Regions from separate parts of the Chryseobacterium gambrini genome, predicted to be linked through region 2. Evidence: riboswitches for the same ligand, from Rfam matches in the RefSeq annotation. Region 2 holds a riboswitch; the other holds the start of a gene.

Region 1 (10,586 bases), 720 kb from region 2:
TCCGATCAAAACGAGACTGAAGCTGAACGGTACTTTAATTGTAGCCAGAGATATTGCCCACGCAAAAATCAAAGAATTACTGGATGCAGGACAGCCAATGCCTGAATATTTTAAAAATCATCCGATTTATTACGCGGGACCAGCAAAAACTCCGGAAGGAATGGCTTCAGGAAGTTTCGGACCGACTACGGCGGGAAGAATGGATGTTTATGTAGATGAATTCCAGAGCCACGGCGGAAGTATGATTATGCTGGCAAAAGGAAACAGAACAAAAGACGTTACCAATGCCTGCAACAAATATGGAGGTTTTTATTTAGGTTCCATCGGAGGTCCGGCTGCTATTTTAGCGAAAGACAATATTCTTTCTGTTGAGGTGGTAGATTTTCCGGAATTAGGAATGGAAGCCGTAAGAAAAATCGAAGTAAAAGATTTCCCTGCGTTCATCATTACGGATGATAAAGGAAATGATTTCTTTGCAGATCTTGCGCACTAAAATTAGTTTATAAATAATTACTACTTTGTATTGCATGGTACTTTATTTAAAGTTATCTTTGCAATACAAAATAGTATTATGAAAAATTTTTTACTTACATTTATATTTAGTACAACTGTTTTCAGTATATCTTTTGCTCAGACGGATGCTAAGATTGACAGTTTGATACAAAAAGAGTTTAAAGATTCAGATGCTCCCGGCGGTGTTTTCCTGGTTTCTAAAAAAGGAGAAATTATCTATGAGAAAGCATTTGGTAAGTCTAATTTGGAACTGAATACGGATATGACTGTCCAAAATGTATTCCAGATAGGCTCTATGACCAAGCAGTTTACAGCTTTTTCTATTTTACTTTTAGAATCCAAAGGTAAATTAAATATAAAAGATCCTATTTCTAAGTATATTCCCGATTATCCGAATGGAAAGTCTATCACCATTCATCATTTGCTTACCCACACTTCTGGAATCAAAGATTTTACGAAAATGAAATCAATCTCAGAAATCGCACAAAAGGAAATGACTCCCAAAATGATGATTGATTTTTTTAAAAATGAACCTGTTGATTTTAATCCCGGAGAAAAGTTTGATTATAATAATTCCGGTTATGTATTGCTTGGATATTTAATTGAGTTAGTTTCCGGAGAAACATATGAAGATTTCGTGAAGAAAAATATTTTTGAAAAAATTGGGATGAACAACTCTTTTTATGCTACAGACAGAAAGATAATCAAAAACATGGCTTATGGATATCATGAAAAGAAAGATGGGTTTGTAAACAAGACAATTATCAACTACAGTGTTCCATTCGCTTCCGGATCTTTAATGTCAACCGTTGAAGATATGCTGAAATGGCAAGATGCTATTAATCGATATACTATTCTTGATGAAATACATACTAAAAAACTTTTTACAAAAAATAAACTAAACAGCGGAGAAGAGTTTACCTATGGATATGGATGGCATTTAAAAGAGATCAACGGAACTCCTACAAGAGAGCATGGTGGCAGCATTTTCGGATTCAAATCTATGGGAGTATATATTCCCGATGCAGATATATATGTATTAGGATTCAGCAATTGCGACTGTCATTCCCCAACACAGATTACAAAAGATATCGCTCAATTAGTTTTAAATAGTCAAATTAGCAGCGTGAAGTAATGGTATAATAGTTTAAAATCAAAATAAATAATAAAATAGGACGTATATCTTTTGTGTAAAAAAATAAAAAGTCCTATTTTTGCCTAAAATCTTTAAGAAAATGATAACGATTTTATCAGCATTTTGGCCGTTTTACCAGTTCCTTTGGACAATTTTCTTCATTACAATGTTCCTTGTAGGATTTTGGTGTATCTTTATGTTCTTCGGGTTGGTAATTCCAATGTGGTTGACAGAAGGTTTGAAAGAGTATTTCGGAAAAGTAAAACCTTTTAATCCGGAAGACATCAGAAGCAAACAGCTGAACGAGCAGGAAGGGGTAGAAGTAATCTACAGCAATCCTAAAGGAAACGGACCATTCTTACACGACAGTCACGGACACGGACATCATTAATTGATTGTCATTGTTTTCTCACCTGAATTCTGAGGAAACAATATCAAAGCAAAACAACATATATTAAACCACTTAATTTTTTAAGTGGTTTTTTTATTTCTATAATTCAATCAGTTAAGTATTATTCAAAGCATACTATTTAATTGGGGTAAAGTTCTGTTTTTCAACAAAAGTTGATTTTTTTTTCGAAAAATAATTTACTTTAGTATTGAATTAACCTTAAAAGGATGAATTATATGAAAAAATTCTATTCCGGTATTTTGTTGTTTGTCATTGCTCATATTTTTGGGCAGATAAGTTATACAATTACCCCGAATCCGTTTAATGAGACGGATGCAATAACGTTAACTGTGCCCGGAAATCAGATTGATGAATCGGCGTGGGGAGTTTCAAACAATGCCATTTATATCTGGACGTGGTCTCTGGATACCAATTATCAGAACAGTCAGGATTGCCCGACAAATGGCAGTTGGAACAATTCCAATGAATCTAATCGATTAAATTATAATGCTGCTACAGACACTTATTCCTTATCTTTTACACCGACAACTTTTTATGCAAGAACAGGCATCGGAAGGTTCGGTTTTTTGCTGAAAGATAAAACCGGTGCACATCAGACGACTCCTGATATTTTTGTTAATGTAGGGATTTTGAATTTAACGATGACAAATCCTGCAGCTAACAGTTTAACATCTGTTCCTACAGGGAATTCTATTAACATTACAGCTACCACCAATGTAAATGCAACTTTTCAGCTTAAAGCCAACGGAACGGTTGTAAATTCTACTTCTACAGCATCAACTTCATATTCTTATAACTACACGGTAACAGGAGATGCTAATATGGAGCTGATTGCAACGCAGGGTTCAGCTTCAAAAAGCTCAACTTTTATTTTGCAGGTTCCGAGAAATGTGATTTCTGAAGCAATTCCGTCATGGATAAGACAGGGGATCAATTATCATCCAACTGATAACACAAAAGTAGGATTGGCTTTGTATGCTCCGTCTAAAAATTTCGTTCATGTGATCGGAAGTTTTAATAATTGGGCAATAAATGATGCTTATTTAATGAAAAGAGATACTGCAAATCCCGATTTATACTGGATTGAGTTAAGCGGATTAACGCCTCAGCAATTGTATACTTTCCAGTACAGAACCAATGATTTAAGAAAAGTGGCAGATCCTTACTCTCCACAGATTCTTTCTTCTTATGACGATCAGTACATTTCTTCTACGACTTATCCGAATTTACCGGCGTTTCCTGCCGGACAGGGTTTTGAGGTTTCTATGTTTAAAACAGGACAGACTCCTTACAATTGGCAGGTTACGAATTTCCAGCGTCCGGCAAAAGAAAATCTTGTGGTGTATGAATTGCTGTTAAGAGACTTTACGCAGGAAAAAAACTGGCAGTCTTTAATTAGTAAGATTTCATACCTGAAAAATCTGAATATTAATGCGATCGAATTGCTTCCTATCATGGAATTCGAAGGAAACCTTTCCTGGGGTTATAATACTTCTTTCCATTATGCATTAGACAAAGCGTACGGAACACCAGAAAAATTCAAAGAATTTGTAGATCTGTGTCACCAGAACGGAATTGCTGTAATTCTGGATATTGCTTTCAATCATGCAACCGGGCGTTCTCCGCTCGCAAGACTTTGGAATGTTGATCCGGATGGAGACGGTTACGGAGATATTGCTGCCAATAATCCTTACTTCAATCAGGTTCCTAAACATTCTTATAATGTATTCAATGATTTTAACCATACAAGTACTTCAACGAAATATTACGTTGAAAGATGTCTTCAGCAATGGTTAACGGAATATCATGTAGATGGTTTCCGTTGGGATTTAACAAAAGGATTTACACAAAGCTGTACTGAAAACGATGAAGCCTGTACAAACGCTTATCAGCAGGACAGAGTAGATATTCTGAAATATTATGCAGACAAGCAATGGGCAATTGATCCGAATTCTTACATGATTTTTGAACATTTGGGAACCGATGCCGAAGAACAGCAGTGGGCAAACTACAGAGTTGCAGAAGGAAAAGGAGTGATGATGTGGAACAACCAGAACGGATCTTATAACCAGAATACAATGGGCTATAAAGAAAACAGTAATTTCGACAGAATGAATCATACATTGCATGGATTCTCTGAAATGAGAGCGGTAGGTTACGGAGAAAGTCACGATGAAGAAAGGTTAATGTTCAAAAACCTTGCTTACGGAGCGGTGAACGGAAGCTATGATGTTAAAAATCTTAATACAGCTTTAGACAGAATGAAAGCTTTCGGAGCGACGTTCTTCACTATTCCCGGTCCGAAAATGATCTGGCAGTTCGGAGAACTTGGATACGAATTCAGCATCAACAGATGTACGAACGGAACCATTAATAACGGATGCAGAACCGATGAGAAGCCAATCGCATTTACTTTGGGATATGATACAGATACCAATAGAAAAGCAGTTTATGATACCTGGGCGAAAATTATTAATTTCAAAAATATATATCCGGTTTTCAAGTCAAAAACCTATACTGTTGAATCAAATAATTTAGCAAACGATCCGAATGGATTAATTACGAGAATTTACGTTTACGACAACGCAATTACAAACGGAGTGAAAAATGTAGTGGTGTTAGCAAATTACACAACGGCAGCTCAAAGCGTGGTTCCGTATTTCCCGTATGTAGGTCAGTGGCAGAATCTAATGGATAACTCTGTTTCTAATGTAACTTCTACAACGGCTCCGATTACTCTTCAGCCGGGAGAATTCAGAATTTTTGGAAATTATGTAGGAAGTTTATCCACATTGGATGTGAATGCTGAAAATAAGCTTTCTTTACAGATTGCGGATAACCCTGTAAAAAATGGTCTGGCAAAATTAATTTACCACAAAGCGAAGAATGGGGAAATCTTTATCTACGATATGAGCGGTAAAAAAATGGATTCATTTAAATTAAATAATGAAAACGGGACCTATGAATTAAAAACAAATTATCCGGTAGGAATGTATTTGGTTCATTTAAAATCAGATACGGGAGTTTCGATTCAGAAAATGATGGTAAAATAACCAGTGGATAACTTCAAAATTTATATTGAGAGATCGCGAAAGCGGTCTCTTTTTTTGCTTATTCATATTTTATCCGCAATAAAAATTAGGGTTGTCAATACGATACTAACGGCTTTTCAATACTTTATTCACATTGTTTTCCACATTAAAATAGAAGGTTGTCCATATCTTATTCATACCTTACTCATACGTTATTCATATTTTACTCACAATTGAAAAATTGTTTATCGACAATTAATTTTTGTATACTAACATCAAATTAATATGTTCCTAATAGGTAATTCACGCGTTATCCACATCTTATTCACAATTTTTATATTTCTGAAAAATTCAAAATTCAATTTTTTTTGCAGATTAAAATTATTAGTCTACCTTTGCGGTAGATTTATCGAGAAAGGTGGAGGGATTTGGCCCTGAGAAACCTTAGCAACCGACATTTTCTGATGAAAAGGTGCTAATTCCAACCCGATTGGGGGAAGATAAGTGAGTCAGTATTCCGTATGAATTCCAGCTTCTTGAAGGTCTTTATGTTTGTTTCGGCAAACCATTTTAAATTAATTTTTTTAAAGCACTGAATAGAATGAAAAAACTCAGCGTAAGCGTACTCCTTTTAGCAATAGGATTTTTATCGGCACAGGAAAAAGAACAGCAGATAGAAGATGTGGTCATTGTAGGAAACCGAAATGCAAAACGCACAAAACTGGAAACTCCGGTTCCGGTAGACATCATCAACATCGAAAAAATACAGCAGTCTTCACCGCAAACTACCGTTCAGGATTTACTGAATTATGTTATCCCGTCTTTCAACTCAGTCCGGCAGTCGGCTTCAGACGGTACAGAACATATCGATCCTGTTACTTTGAGAGGAATGGGACCTGATCAGGTTCTGGTTCTCGTTAACGGAAAAAGAAGACATACTACTTCTTTAGTTAATTATCAGAATACAGTCGGAAACGGTTCTGTAGGTACAGATTTAAGTACTATTCCGGTAATCGCAATCGACAGAATTGAGGTTCTGAGAGATGGCGCGGCGGCACAATACGGTTCTGATGCCATTGCAGGAGTCATTAATATTATCCTTAAAAAGAATCTCGGCGGAACAGCCAGTCTTAATTACGGAATTTCCGGAAGAAATGATGGTGAAACGTATCAGGCAGCAGCGAACTACGGAACTTCTTTAGGGAAGAAGGACGGCTATATCAGTTTATCCCTGCAATTAAACCAAAGAGGAAAAACAACAAGAACGCAGAATCATAATCTTGATATTTACGGTGATAATTTCGCGTATGATTTTGCTCCGGATTTTAATGCTGCAAAAGCGCTGGACGATCAGAAAATTCTTGCCAATGGTTTAACCCGGGATGATTTTAATTTCCAGATCGGTGATGCAAAAATAAAGCAGGCGCAGTTATTTTTTAATTCCGAATATCCTTTGAACGATCAGTTTAAAATATATTCCTTCGGAGGCTTCAGTATCAAAGAAGGGCAGGGTTACGGTTTCAGAAGATTGCCGAGCGAAACTTCAAACAATGTGTATTCTATTTATCCGAACGGTTTTCAGCCGACTTTAGGCTCGAAAATCTATGACATTTCTTATGCAATCGGAGCAAAATATAATAAAAACGACTGGTTTTTTGATCTTAGCAATACATTCGGAAGCAATACATTCAATTATGATGTAAGCAATACCGTCAATGCATCTTTAGGAGCTAAGTCACCAACAGATTTTTATGCGGGAGCACACAGTTTTCTTCAGAATACAATTAATCTTGACGTTTCAAAAAACATCAGGAACTTCAATATCGCATTCGGTGGAGAATTCAGGTTTGAGCAGTACGACATTAAAGCTGGAGATCAGGCTTCCTATATGAGATATGATATTTTCGGAAATCCTGTGACGGCGACTACCAATCAGGATAATATCTCCGGAGCAGGAGGAGCGCAGTCGTTTATTGGATTTTCACCACAAAATGCACTTTCAAAATCCAGACATTCAACTGCAGTGTATGCCGATGTTTCTTATGATCTGGATAAAAAATTAAATGTAGATCTTGCCGGAAGGTTCGAAAACTATTCAGATTTTGGAAGTACACTGAACGGAAAATTAGCGGTAAGATATGAGTTTGCAAAAAATTATGCAATCCGTGCTGCAGTGGGAACAGGCTTTAGAGCGCCATCTCTTCAACAGCAGTATTTTAACAATTCTTACGCAGATATTTCCACCACAGGAAATTCAATTGTTACCAAAGGAATTTTTAACAACGACAGCGAAGCTGCAAAAGCACTTGGTTTCGACAAATTAAAACAGGAAACTTCGGTGAACGGAAGCGTTGGATTTACTTTAAAGCCGATAAGTAAACTTTCTATTACGGTTGACGGATATTTAATTAAAGTAAAAGACCGAATCGTGATTACAAGTAATATTACAGACGATCGACTGGCGGTTTATGGTGTGGAAAGCGGAAGGTTTTTTGCCAATGCCGTTGATACGGAAACCAAAGGAGTAGATCTGGTAGTTGCCTACGACTGGAAAATAGGAGGAGGAAATTTAAATATCAATCTTGCCGGAAATTATACCGAAACAAAAATTACAGATTTCCATTTCCCTGCTAATCTTCAGACACTGCAGAATGAATTTTTCGGACCGGATCAGATCAATATCATCGAAAGTCTGTCTCCCAAAACCAAAGCTTCTTTAGGACTGAATTACGGAATCGGAAAATTTAATTTTCTGGTGAGAAATACTTACTTCGGGAAAGTAATCCGCGACGGATATCCGTTTGGAGGAATTCAGGAATTTAATCCCAAAGTAGTCACCGATGTGAGTGTAGGATATGATTTCACAAAAAATATTAATTTAACCGTTGGAGCCAATAATGTATTTGATGTCTTTCCGGATCTGCAGATTTATGAAAATTCGTATTTTGGGGTTTTCAAATATGCTCCGGTGCAGATGGGAACTCTCGGAAACTATTTCTTCGGAAGGCTTAATTTTACATTTTAGTTAATGAATTCAACTTCACATCAGATCGGCTGGAAAACCGCAGTGGCAATTGTCGTTTCGAATATGATCGGAACCGGAATTTTTACAACACTCGGTTTTCAGCTTACCGACATTACGAATACCTACAGCATATTCCTCCTTTGGTTCATTGGAGGAATTCTTGCTTTGTTCGGAGCCTTTTGCTATGCCGAATTAGGTTCCCATTTCAAAGGAAACGGCGGAGATTTTATTTATCTGAAAGAAACGTATCATCCGCTTTTAGGGTATCTTGTGAGCTGGATTTCCCTCATCATCGGTTTTTCATCTCCCGTTGCACTGGCTGCATTGGCGATGTCGAAATACCTTTCTGCTTTCGATGTTTCTTTTGGAAACAGCTTTGCCATCGGAATTATCTTTCTGGTTTCCGTTTTTTTGTCATTCAGCTTAAAAGCTTCAAGCAGATTTCATAATTTTTTTACACTGATAAAGATTGCGTTCATCATTGTTCTCATTATCGTCGGAATCGGAATTTCAGAATCGGAAACAATTGGGAACAGCCTGAAATTAGATGATTCATGGCAAAAGGAAATTATGCTTCCGGCTTTTGCGACGTCTCTGGTTTTCGTAACGTATTCTTACACGGGTTGGAATTCTGCTTCCTACATTGCAGGAGAAATAAAAGATGTTCAGAAAAATTTACCGAAATCACTCATTGTAGGAACTGTTTTCGTAACCGTAAGTTATCTCTTGGTTAATTTTATCATGCTGAAACACGCTCCGGTAAATCAATTGGCGGGAAAAGAAGATGTGATGGGGGAAGCTGCCAATAATATGCTGGGAAATACTTTCGGTAAAGTGGTTAATATTTTTATTGCTCTACAGTTAATCGCCACCATCAGCGGCTATTTGTGGGTAGGTTCCCGCTTAACACAGGCTTTTGCAAAAGAAAACAGACTCTGGAAATCCTTATCGGTCGGAAATAAAAAAGGAATTCCTGTCCGTGCCATTTTTGCCCATGCCGTGATTGCAACGTTGATTATTTTAACGGGAAGTTTTAAAGAGATTTTTGTTTATACCGCTTTTATTCTGCAGTTATTTGCCACTCTGGCAATTTCTACGGCGTATTTCATTAAAAAAGAAGATCGGAAGATATTCAAATCCAATCTTTTTTACGTTTTTCCGACGGTTTTTTTATTGTTCAGCATTTACATTTTGTATTTCACATTCATTCATAATCCTAAAGAAAGCATCATCGGATTAGGAATTGTTGCTGTGGGAATTGTTTTGTATTTAATTGATAAGAAATTATCCCGCTGATTTAAATTAATCGTAAAACATCAAACATTGTTTTTAACGCAGAGTGCACAAGGATAATGGAGCCAGCTTTGAAAAGAATCCGTCCGCAAGGGCATTTCACTCAGCAAATGACAGCAGAATTATATTTTTGATATCGTTTGGAGACGCCTTAATTTCAACAAGTTATTACGTAAGAAATCATTACAATTACGTATTGTTTTTAACGCAGAGTTCGCAAGGATAATTGAACTAGCTTTGAAAAAAAATGTTCGCAAGGGCGTTTCACTCAGCCAATGATAGCAGAATTATATTTTTGATATCGTTTGGAGACGCCTTAATTTCACCAAGCTATTACGTAAGAAATCATTTACACATTTTTATCACTTGCTGAGTGAAACGCCTTTGCGACCGAAAATAATCACAAACATTTAAAAGAAAAACCTTGCGGACATTGCGTTAAAAGAATTGAATCATTAAGAATATTATTTGAACTTCTGACTTTTAAATTTTGGTGTTAAATCATTACAATTAAGCATTGTTTTTTAACGCAGAGTTCGCAAGGATAATTAGACTAGCTTTGAAAAGAATCCGTTCGCAAGGGCGTTTCACTCAGCAAATGATAGCAGAATTATATTTGCAATCATTTAAAAAGAAAGCTTCTGCAGACATTGCGCTTAAAAAAACGATAAATTCAAAAACTCTTGTGAACATTGCGTTAAAAAAGATTCTTCAATACGCATACGCTTCATTCAGAACAACAAACTATTAGTTTTAAAATTGAATTAATAATCCGTATCTTTGCACCCACAAAATTTTCATAATGTCTAAATCATTAATTCCAAAATTAGAAGCTATAAAACAGAGATATAATGAGGTGGCAGACCTTATTATACAGCCTGATGTTATTTCAGACCAAAAAAGATATTCTTCTTTGAACAAAGAATATAGCGATTTGGGGAAAATTGTAAAAGTTTACGATCAATATAAAGGAGCGTTGGATACGATTGAAGAGTCCGACGAAATTATTGCCGACGGATCCGACAGAGATTTCGTGGAACTGGCAAAAATCGAAAAAAACGAAGCGCTGGAAAAAATTCCGGGATTAGAGGAAGAATTAAAAGTTTTATTAATTCCTAAAGATCCTGCAGACGACAAAAACGTCATCGTGGAACTTCGTGCCGGAACAGGAGGTGA
Region 2 (10,586 bases):
TCTTTCTGATTTTCTTTGATTTTCTGATATTCAGCATCTAATTCGTCCAGTCTTGAAAGGAATTCTGACTTAGAAACAGAAAGCAGATTTTCAGGAACAAGATTCTGAATTTTGATATCTTCAAATTCGTTGATTAAGTCTAACTCTCTCGCCAGAATCAATAATTTTCTTGCCACATCGTTTCCTGACAGGTCTTCTCTTGGATCGGGTTCTGTATATCCTTTTTCCAATGCTTCATTGATGATGGTGGAAAACTTATCGTCTCTTAAAGAAAAATTATTGAAAACATAGCTTAATGTTCCCGAGAAAACGCCTTTAATTCTGGTAATATTTTCTCCTGAAAGATGTAGAAGTTTAATGGTGTCGATCAATGGCAAACCTGCTCCCACATTGGTTTCGTAGAGATAGCGTCTGTTGTTTTTATTCAACGTATATCTTAGTTGACGGTATTCTGAAATGGGAAGGGTGTTGAAAATTTTGTTGGAAGAAACGAGATCGAAGCCGTTTTCTGCCAATGTGTGGTAATTTTTTACGAAGTCTTTGCTTGCGGTGTTATCCACAACGATTAAATTTTCAAGCTGATTTTCTTTGGAGAAATTAATCAGTTCCTGAACATCGGAAGGTTTTTCTGCCGTTAAAACCTCATCATTCCAATTGCTGTCGAATCCTTTTTTGTTGAATGCTATTTTTCTGGAATTGGCGACTGCAACTACTTTCAGGTCTATTTTTTTTCGTCTTTTAATTTCTTCTGAAGATTCCAAAACCTGCTGTATTAAAGTTTTCCCTACGTTTCCGTGACCGATAATTGCCAGATGAACGGTTTTCGGTTTTTTGGAAATTTCAGATTCGATGATATTTTTTGCTTTTTCGTCCTGTGAAGATGTCACAACGATATTTACACGTTTTTCGGCTGCAATCTGGTTCAAAAGCAACGGGAAAACATTATTTCTTGCGAGTTCCGCTAAAACTTTGTTAAAGTCTTCTGCAACAAATCCTAACACCGACACATTATTGATGCTGTAAATCTGGGAAACTTTCCCCGATTTTCTTTCTGGTTCAAATTCGTCAATCAGACAATTGACTGCTTTTTCGGAATCGTTTTCATGAACTAAAATGGAGATTCCGTTTTCAATTGCCTGCTGGGAAATTACTCCCACACTGATTCGCGCCAAAGTAAGCGCTTTAAAAATTCGTCCGTCGATCCCGATTTCACCTAAGAAATCTTCTCCTTCAAATTTGATGATGGATCTGTTTTTTAAAAACTTTATTTCTTTAGCATTAATCTTACTCATTTTTCAAAATATTTTTAATGATCGTATTTAATTGTTTATATTCCATTAAGAAGGCATCGTGCCCATGAACTGAGGTGATCTCGTGATAGAAAACATCTTTGTTTTTCTCTTTCAGTTTTTTAAAGCACATTCGGATTTCTGAGGCGGGGAAAAATAAATCTGTATCTACAGAGATCATGTGCATTCGCGCCTGAATTTTTTCCAAATGTTCTTCATTGGCATTGATGTTCATCAGCAAATGATTCATGAGCTTGTATGATTTTAAACTAAATCTTTCGTTTAAAGCTTTTCCGTGATAAACAAGCCAGTCTTCCGACTCTAATCTCTGCTTTTCTTCACTGTATCTGTTTTGAAATCTGTTATTTAACGATTCAGGAGTCCTGTAGCACAACATTGCATGAATTCTGGCTTTCTGTAAAGGTTCATCGTTTTGATTTAATAAAAATTTCTGAACCAGACATTGTGCATGAAGCCAGTCGTGGGTTTTAAAATCGCAGGCTACCGGGATGAAAATTTCGGCAAGATGTGGCTTTTTCACCAGCATTTCCCAGCCGATTCCGCCTCCTAAAGAACCTCCAATAATGGCGTGTAAACTTTTGATATTTAAAATTTCAAGGCCTTTCAAAAATATGTTTGCTATATCTGAAGGCGTGAAATCTTCACATTCATCAATAAAAAAATCATCAAATCCGTTTCCGGGAATATTGAAGCACAGAACTGTATATTGGCCGGTATCGATTACCTGATGTTCTCCAATCAGTTGTTTCCACCATCCTTTTTCTCCTGAAACATTGGAATTTCCGGTTAAAGCATGATTCACTAAAATGATCGGGGCAGAAAACAGGTCTTTCCCGAAAAGCTGATAGCTCAACGTGATATTGTATTCCTTTTGGGAATCGGTACGATACGAAAAATTAATATGTTTAAGTTCTGTTTTCAATTCTATTATTTTAATACAATTGAAAATGCCACAGGAAATGGCTGAAAGAACTTCAGTGAGTTATCTGTCCAAAATAATTCTGGTAGAACGTAGCACCTTCATTGCTTGCGCAAAGGGTTGCTAAGGTTTCATAGGGTCTAATCCCTCAACCTTTCTTGATAACATTTTCAATATTTGAATGAACGAATGGTGCAAAGATAAAACTTTTCTTTTAAATATTTATAAAAATTTAATTTAATCTTACAAACCCCGATAAACAGAAGGATTTCAGGGAAATATTAATAATAATTCAAATTTCGTGAGTTGGAATTTTTTCGCAAAAAAACTAACTTCGTAATGAAAATGATGAGATATGATTGCTGAAAAACAAAGATTACAAGACACAAACTGGAAAAACTGGGGACCTTACGTGAGTAATAAGCAATGGGGAAATGTACGCGAAGACTACAGCCCAAACGGCGATGCATGGAATTTCGCCAATCACAATAACGCAGAAAGCTATGCCTACCGTTGGGGAGAGGAAGGGATAGCGGGAATTTCTGATGCAAAGCAGCTTTTCTGTTTTGCGCTTTCGTTCTGGAACAAAAAAGATAAGATGGTGAAGGAGCGCTTCTTTGGATTGAGCAATCCACAAGGAAATCACGGAGAAGACATTAAAGAACTATTTTATTATCTGGATAATACACCTACTCACAGCTATATGAAAATGGTGTACAAATATCCGATTAATGCGTTTCCGTATGATGAACTGCTTTCTGAAAATGGGAAAAGAAGTAAAAAGGAAGCGGAATATGAAATTTTCGACACCGGAATTTTTGATCAGGATGAATATTTTGATATTTTTACAGAGTACGCTAAAGCAGAATACAACGATATTTTAGTAAGAGTAACGGTCTGCAACAGAAGCAATATAGTGGCTCCGATTGTATTGGCTCCCACGGTGTGGTTCAGAAATAACTGGAAATGGGGTTACAATACATATAAAGGACAAATCAATGCTTCTCATGAAGGCTGCATCACCATCAACCACGACAGTGTTCCAATAAAAAAGTTTTATTCAAGAAATATTGCTGCGGAAAGTGTTTTCTGTGATAATGAAACCAACAGTCCGAAATTATACGGAACACCCTATCCGGGAAATACTTATTACAAGGATGGCATCAACGATTATATCACCTACGGAAGCAACACCGTAAATCCTGAAAAGAGAGGAACAAAAGCTTCTTTTTTAATTGATGAAGTGATTGAAGCCGGACAATCGAAAACATTTGATTTCAGATTGTCTCCTAATGAACTGGAGAATCCGTTTTATGAATTTGATGAGATCTTTAACAGCAGAGTTGCTGAAGCGGATGAATTTTATGCCGAAATTCAGAATGATGTTTCTGATGATGATGAAAAAAACGTGCAAAGACAGGCTTTTGCGGGACTTCTCTGGAACAAGCAGTTTTATCACTATAATGTCGGAAAATGGCTGAAAGGCGATCCGAATTTTGAAGCTCCGAGAAATTTCAACCATTATGTCCGAAACACGGAGTGGAATCATATGCACAATAAAGACATCATCTCGATGCCTGATAAATGGGAATATCCTTGGTATGCAACTTGGGATCTTGCCTTCCATTGTGTTCCGTTTGCGATTATTGATGCGGAATTTGCAAAAGGGCAGCTTCTTTTATTAACAAAAGAATGGTATATGCATCCGAACGGACAGCTTCCTGCCTACGAATGGAATCTGAGCGATGTAAACCCGCCCGTTCATGCGTGGTCATGCTTCCGAGTATTTAAAATTGATGAAAAGCAAAACGGCAAACCTGATCTTTTATTTTTAGAAAAGGTTTTTCAGAAATTACTGCTGAATTTCACCTGGTGGGTAAACCGAAAAGATAAAAACGGAAAAAATATTTTCGGGGGAGGTTTTCTCGGGCTAGATAATATCGGGGCTTTTGACCGGAATATGGTGTTAAAAGATGGACAGCATCTGGAGCAGGCCGACGGAACGAGCTGGATGGCAATGTACGCTCTGAATATGATGCGAATTGCCATGGAACTGGCTCAGTATTATCAGGTGTATGAAGATATGGCGATTAAATTCTTTGAGCATTATCTCTATATCGCCGAAGCCATGGAAAATCTGGGTGAAGGCACAAAAGGACTCTGGAACGAAGAAGACGGCTTTTTCTATGATGTGCTTCAGCTTGGGAATGGTGACAGTGTTTCCCTGAAGCTGAGAAGTATTGTAGGATTGATTCCTATGTTTGCCGTGGAAATCATCGATCATCATTTGTTGGATAAAATGCCCAACTTTACCACCAGAATGGATTGGATTCTGAAAAACAAACCTGAACTCACGAAACTTGTTTCGCACTGGGAAGAGGAAGGTCATGGAAGAAAGCATCTGATGAGTATTCTGAGAAAAAACCGTCTGACAAAAGTTTTGACCAGAATGCTTGATGAGAAAGAATTTTTAAGCCAATACGGAATTCGGGCAATGTCTAAGGTATATGAAGAAAAACCGTTCAAATTTTCTGTTCACGGCACTGAAAATGTAGTTTATTATACGCCTGCAGAAAGTGACAGCCGAATGTTCGGAGGAAACAGCAACTGGCGTGGTCCGATCTGGTTCCCGATCAACTTCCTGATTGTAGAAAGTTTGCAGAGATTTCATTTCTATTACGGAAACAGCATGAAAGTGGAATTGCCGACCGGAAGCGGAGAGAAGAAAAATCTGGATGAAGTCGCTCACGATATCAGCAACAGACTTTGTTCTATTTTCCTAAAAGACGAGAATGGAGAACGTGCTTTCAACGGAGGAAATGCTAAATTTAACTACGATGAAAATTTTAAAGATTACATTACCTTTTTCGAATATTTTCACGGTGATAACGGCCGCGGTGTAGGAGCATCTCATCAGACAGGATGGACAGCTACGGTTGCCAAGCTTTTGAAGCCAAGATTGTTGATGTAATATTAAGTAAACATAAATTTTAACAGGATATTTCAATTTTGAGATATCCTTTTTTTATTATTCACCACATAACATAAATGCCGTCAATTGATATGTTAAAGGTTATAGCTAAAATCTATTTTCTCATTAGTACAAAATAAATTTTTATGCATTTTATATAAAAAATCAATATTTATAAGTAAAAATAATTATTAATTTAACACCTAATAACTATATTAGCAGAATAAAATCTAATAATTATTTCATGAAAGTAAAACTACTACCTATTGCAACTTTTTTAGTTTCATCGTTATTCACAACCCATTTAAAAGCGCAGAATTATCAGCCTTTATTTATTCAAAGCGGATATAATGCAGATGTAGTCGCCAACGGTGTGGGTCCATCGGCTTCTTCCACCAATAATGATGTTGATGGCGTAAGCTACGCATTTGTCTCAAGAGATTTTCAGTTAACGGCTTCAAGTTCGCAACTTACTTACGGACTGCCTGTGAATGGAATTATCAATTCTGTAGTTTCTTCAACTCCGGGACTTTCCTATCAACTGGCATCTTACAGTTCCAACAATGTTTTAAGGCTGCAAAACAGTGGCGATAACGGAACTTTACAATTTTCCAACCCCCTTTCAGCAAACACCCTGTATATGTTGGCAACAGGAGGAAGCGGATCCTGTACCGTAGATGTGGATGTAAATTTTACAGACAATACTTCTCAGACGTTTACCGGCATCAATATTTCCGACTGGTATTACGGGAGCAATTTTGCCATTCAGGGAATCGGAAGAATCAACATCAGCAATAACAATCTTGAATCCGGTTCCGGAACAGATCCCAGACTTTACCAGATTCCTTTATCAATAAATCCTACAAATTTATCCAGAGTCATTAAAAGCGTTACGGTAACCAAATCCGGATCGGGAGGTATTCCGAATATTTTTGCTTTTGCAGCAGATTCTTATAATCCCTGCGAAGCGCCTACCAACATTACCGCGGTTACTACCATGAACGGAGCGACGTTAAGCTGGACAGCTCCTTCCAGTGCGCCGTCTTCGGGATATCAATATTACTACAGTACTTCTTCTACTCCACCAACAGCCAGTACAACGCCTACAGGAAGTGTACCTTCGGGAACTTCAGTTACTCTGAACAGTTTGTCAACAGGACAGACCTATTATTTCTGGGTAAGATCCTATTGCGGAGGTTCATCATATGGATTCTGGAAAATGAAGCAGTTTGCACCGGGACAAATTTCTGCAACGTATACAGGCGGAGATATCAGTACGGAATTCAACTGGGGACCGGATAATACAACAACAACTAACTGTGCAGGAAGTGTATCTATCAATATTCCGAATGGGTACAAAGTTGTATCTACAGATGTAAGCTATACGATGACAACGGCAAGCAACGGATGGATGTCTGAACAGAAAAGTTTATTGGTATGTTCTTCTAACGGAACAGCAGAATCATCTGTAAGTTCAGGATCGGGATCAAACGGAGGAACGTTTTCTTATAACAGAACGGGACTCAACATTGCCAATAACTTAACAGGAACGGTAAATTTTGATCTGCGAGCATGGAGAACTTACGGAGGCTCCGGTTGCAGCGTAGATTACAACAAAGTGGATAACGGAACTTTTACGGTAACCGTAACTGTTCAGCCTGTTGTTTTGGCAACCGGTGAGGTGACTGCGAAAGAGAAAGAAAGAATTGCCTATCCGAATCCTTTTGCTGACGTTCTTTATCTTGAAAAACCTGAAAATGTGAAAAAAGCAGTAATTACGGATGCTTCGGGAGTGGTGGTACAAACTGTTGAAAATCCTTCTTCATCTCTATTCCTTGGAGGAATAAAATCCGGAATGTATATTCTGACCTTAACCATGAAAGATGGTTCTGTAAAAAGTATGAAAACCATGAAAAAATAAATAACCATTGGTAACGAAAATCGCGGGCAGAAATTTATTTCTGCCCGCGATTTGTTTTTAATATTGTAAGTAAAGATTACGCTTCTGCGATCTCTCCGTTTACAAATACTTCATATCCTATTTCTACATTCGGTTCCAGAGTTTTGGAAACCGAACAGTATTTCTCGAAAGACAACTGAGCTGCTTTCTGCGCTTTTTTAGGATCAATATTTCCTTCCAGAAGAAACTTAACTTTTATAGATTTGAAAGGTTTTGCATCATCTATAGGAATTCTTTCGCCTTCTACTTCTGCTTTAAAATCTGTGATTTCCTGTCGCTGTTTTTTCAGAATAGAAACAACGTCTATCCCGCTGCATCCTGCGACTGCCATCAAAACGCTTTCCATCGGAGAAACTCCTTTTGCGCCGGGTTGTGTCGTATTATCCAAAAGGATTGAATTTCCCTGAGAATTGGTACATTCAAATAAAAAATCGTCGTTGATTCGGTTAAGTGATATTTTCATTTTTAAATTTATTTTTTAGATTCGGTAACCCCGATCATGACTCCGAAATCTCCATCGTTCTGAATCCATTTCTGTTCAGGACAATAGGTTCTGGAAACAAAGCCATCGAGGTACAAAGCTTTTACGCAGCCTGATTCTTTAAATACGGAAGCAAAATTATAAAAATTAACCTCTGTTTTAGAAATTATAAAAACTATATTTCCATCTTTTAGGATTCCGACTCCGTTTCTGATGTTGATATTTTTCGAATCTTTTTTAAATATCCGATTTATTTCTCCGTCAATCAGCAATACAGGTCCGGATTGTGTTGCGTATTTTATTTCAGGATTGTTTCTGAAAGCTTTTGTTTCAACAATTTCAGCATCGTTATTCTTCGTGAGGTAAAATATTCCGTTAGGATTAAGATAAAAATTTCCTTTGCCGGATAAAGTATCTGTTTTATTCAGGATTTTAAAATTTTCAATATACAATCCTTTGGGAAAGTTATTGGATTCAAACATTCCGCCGTTCATGGCAAATATTAATTCTTTATTTTCCTGCTCTGTTTTATTCTTTAAATGAGCAATGCTTTTAAGAATTGTTCCGTTATCATCTTTCCAGTAAAAAGCAACATTTTCTATTTTAGGATTCACTTTAAAAATGACAAAATCATCCTCATGTTTTATTTTCTTATCGCAGGATAAAAAACAACAGAGACATACTATAAACAATGCAATTTTCGTCATTTATAACTTTGCTTAAATCGTTTGTAAATTTTGCGGTTCATTTTGAAATGAAATCCCTGTTAAAAATTACAAAATCCCTCTCGCTTTAATTTCCAGATATTTATTGATGACATCAATATTCAGATTTTCCGGTAAAGTATAGACTGTGTAAATTCCGTATTTGCGGAGTTCCTGAATGATCAGTTTCTTTTCAAACTCAAATTTTTCTGCAATGATTTCGTCGTATACTTCCTGCATACTTTCAGGATTTTTATGAATCAACGTCTGCAATTCTGAATTTTTGAAGAAAACTACAACCAGTAAATGGTTTTTGGCAATTCCACGAAGATATTTTAACTGACGGTTTAAACCATCCAATGTTTCAAAATTCGTAAATAACAGAATTAAACTTCTCTGGTTCAGCGAATATTTTACATCCTGATATAATCTGTTAAAATCACTTTCAAAGAAATCTGTTTTGATGTTGTAAAGGGCTTCCGAAATTTTTCTCAGTTGTCCTGATTTATTTTCTGCCGCAATTTTATTTTCTGTTTTTTTAGAAAAAGTCATCATTCCGGCGCGGTCGCCTTTTTTCAGAATGATATGGGATAAAGCCATCGTTGCATTAATGGAATAATCCAAAAGACTCAGTCCTTTGAAAGGCATCTTCATTGTTCGTCCTTTATCAATCAGCATAAAAATACGCTGTGATTTTTCGTCCTGAAACTGATTGACCATCAATCGGTTTGTTTTGGAAGTCGCTTTCCAGTTGATCGTTCTGATGTCATCTCCCGGAACATATTCTTTAATCTGCTCAAACTCCATCGTATGTCCCAGTTTACGGATTTTTTTGATTCCGCCCAACAGAAATTCACTCTGCAAAGCCATCAGTTCATATTTTCTCAAATGAATAAATGACGGATAAGTAAGCAAATTGGCATCTTTCTGAAAATTAAACCGTTTTGCGACAAAACCTAAAGGTGAAGAAACATACACATTTAAACTGCCGAAATTGTACTCTCCTCTTTCCTTTGGCTCCAGAATATATTGAAAAAATGTATTTCTTCCCGGTTCAATCTGTTTTTCGATTAAAAAATCTCTCTTCTGAAACTGAAACGGAATTTCGTCAATTACTTTCACATTAATTTTGAAAGCATAGTTGTTTTTAATATCAACTTTTACGGGATTTTCATCACCATTGGATAATTTTTCGGGTAAAATTCTTTGTGCAGAAATCCCTTCTTTCCTGTTGAAAACAAAAAGATAATCCACCATTGCTGCCAAAAAAATCAGAAGTAAAACGATGTGCGCTACCCACATGAGTAACGGAAAGAAAAAAGCGAAAACATACAGAATCCCCACTCCGATGAGCGTGAAGAAAAAGCGTGTATTGAGGTATAAGTTTTTCATTTTTTACCAGATCAGCTATTAAGGCTTTGTCCAGAAAAGATCAGGATTATTGGTTTTATAGTTGGTAAAAGTAACCCCTGTCTGATTATTTTTCACCATTTTTTTTTGTGGTTCCTGAACAAGTCCATCCAAAGGAAGAAGTTCTACATATTCTATGCTTTTTCCATTCTTCCATGTTTCAGAATCATATTGGCTTATAACGGGAGTTTCCAGACGATAAAGATTTTTAGCCATATAATTTTCCAAATATGCTTCCTTTGTCTGCAATACATTCCTGTTCCAGTTTGCATCTGCATTCAAAACCAATGGTAATCCTTTGACCAATCTTTCTCTTACTTCCTGAATTCCCAAAAGATTTCCTTTATCGTCCATAACGTATGCATTAAAAGTAGGATCAATCCAGATCCATTTATTAAGTTCGCTGCTATATACCATATTAATTACATGGCAGTCATCAAACTGTGTTTCCTTTGGCATACATGTAATGTAACGTGATTTAATTCCCAATGACAAATAACATTCATTAAGAATTGTTGCCAGCATTCTACAATTTACACCGCGATTTTCTGTTTTACAAACCCGGATAAGATCAATAGCATTTTTCAGCGTTGGATTATCACTGCTTCCATCATGTCTTACAAGATTATGTACCCAATGCATCAGATTAAAAATCTTCGAAAGCTCACTTCCATTTCCTGCGATTGAATCCAATTTAAGATCTTTTCTGATTCTTTTTAAATCTGCATTATCCTGAGACTGATAAGCAAATTTTGGAATAAAGCGATCATCAGAGAAATTATATTTTCCGGCATTTTTAAGAATATCCAGTCTTGAAGGCTCATATTTAAT

Evidence for each region. Region 2 has a riboswitch for S-adenosylmethionine ahead of PFY09_RS15485 (alpha/beta fold hydrolase). Riboswitches for the same ligand answer to the same signal wherever they lie in the genome.
Region 1: linked by a shared signal. The riboswitch ahead of PFY09_RS11945 (TonB-dependent receptor plug domain-containing protein) and the one ahead of PFY09_RS15485 (alpha/beta fold hydrolase) in region 2 are both predicted to bind S-adenosylmethionine.

The regions. Positions count from the first base shown of each region.
Region 1 is NZ_CP115857.1:2,639,774-2,650,359, reverse strand. Features, by position in the region: gene PFY09_RS11965 (fumarate hydratase) at 1-493, shown strand, start outside; gene PFY09_RS11960 (serine hydrolase domain-containing protein) at 572-1,648, shown strand; gene PFY09_RS11955 (hypothetical protein) at 1,749-2,039, shown strand; gene PFY09_RS11950 (alpha-amylase family glycosyl hydrolase) at 2,276-5,113, shown strand; SAM riboswitch class I at 5,496-5,599, shown strand; gene PFY09_RS11945 (TonB-dependent receptor plug domain-containing protein) at 5,694-8,117, shown strand; gene PFY09_RS11940 (APC family permease) at 8,121-9,413, shown strand; gene prfA (peptide chain release factor 1) at 10,213-10,586, shown strand, end outside.
Region 2 is NZ_CP115857.1:3,357,631-3,368,216, reverse strand. Features, by position in the region: gene PFY09_RS15490 (ACT domain-containing protein) at 1-1,292, opposite strand, end outside; gene PFY09_RS15485 (alpha/beta fold hydrolase) at 1,285-2,232, opposite strand; SAM riboswitch class I at 2,290-2,397, opposite strand; gene PFY09_RS15480 (MGH1-like glycoside hydrolase domain-containing protein) at 2,585-5,200, shown strand; gene PFY09_RS15475 (T9SS type A sorting domain-containing protein) at 5,445-7,121, shown strand; gene PFY09_RS15470 (OsmC family protein) at 7,198-7,623, opposite strand; gene PFY09_RS15465 (phosphodiester glycosidase family protein) at 7,632-8,348, opposite strand; gene PFY09_RS15460 (DUF58 domain-containing protein) at 8,415-9,737, opposite strand; gene PFY09_RS15455 (transglutaminase domain-containing protein) at 9,756-10,586, opposite strand, start outside.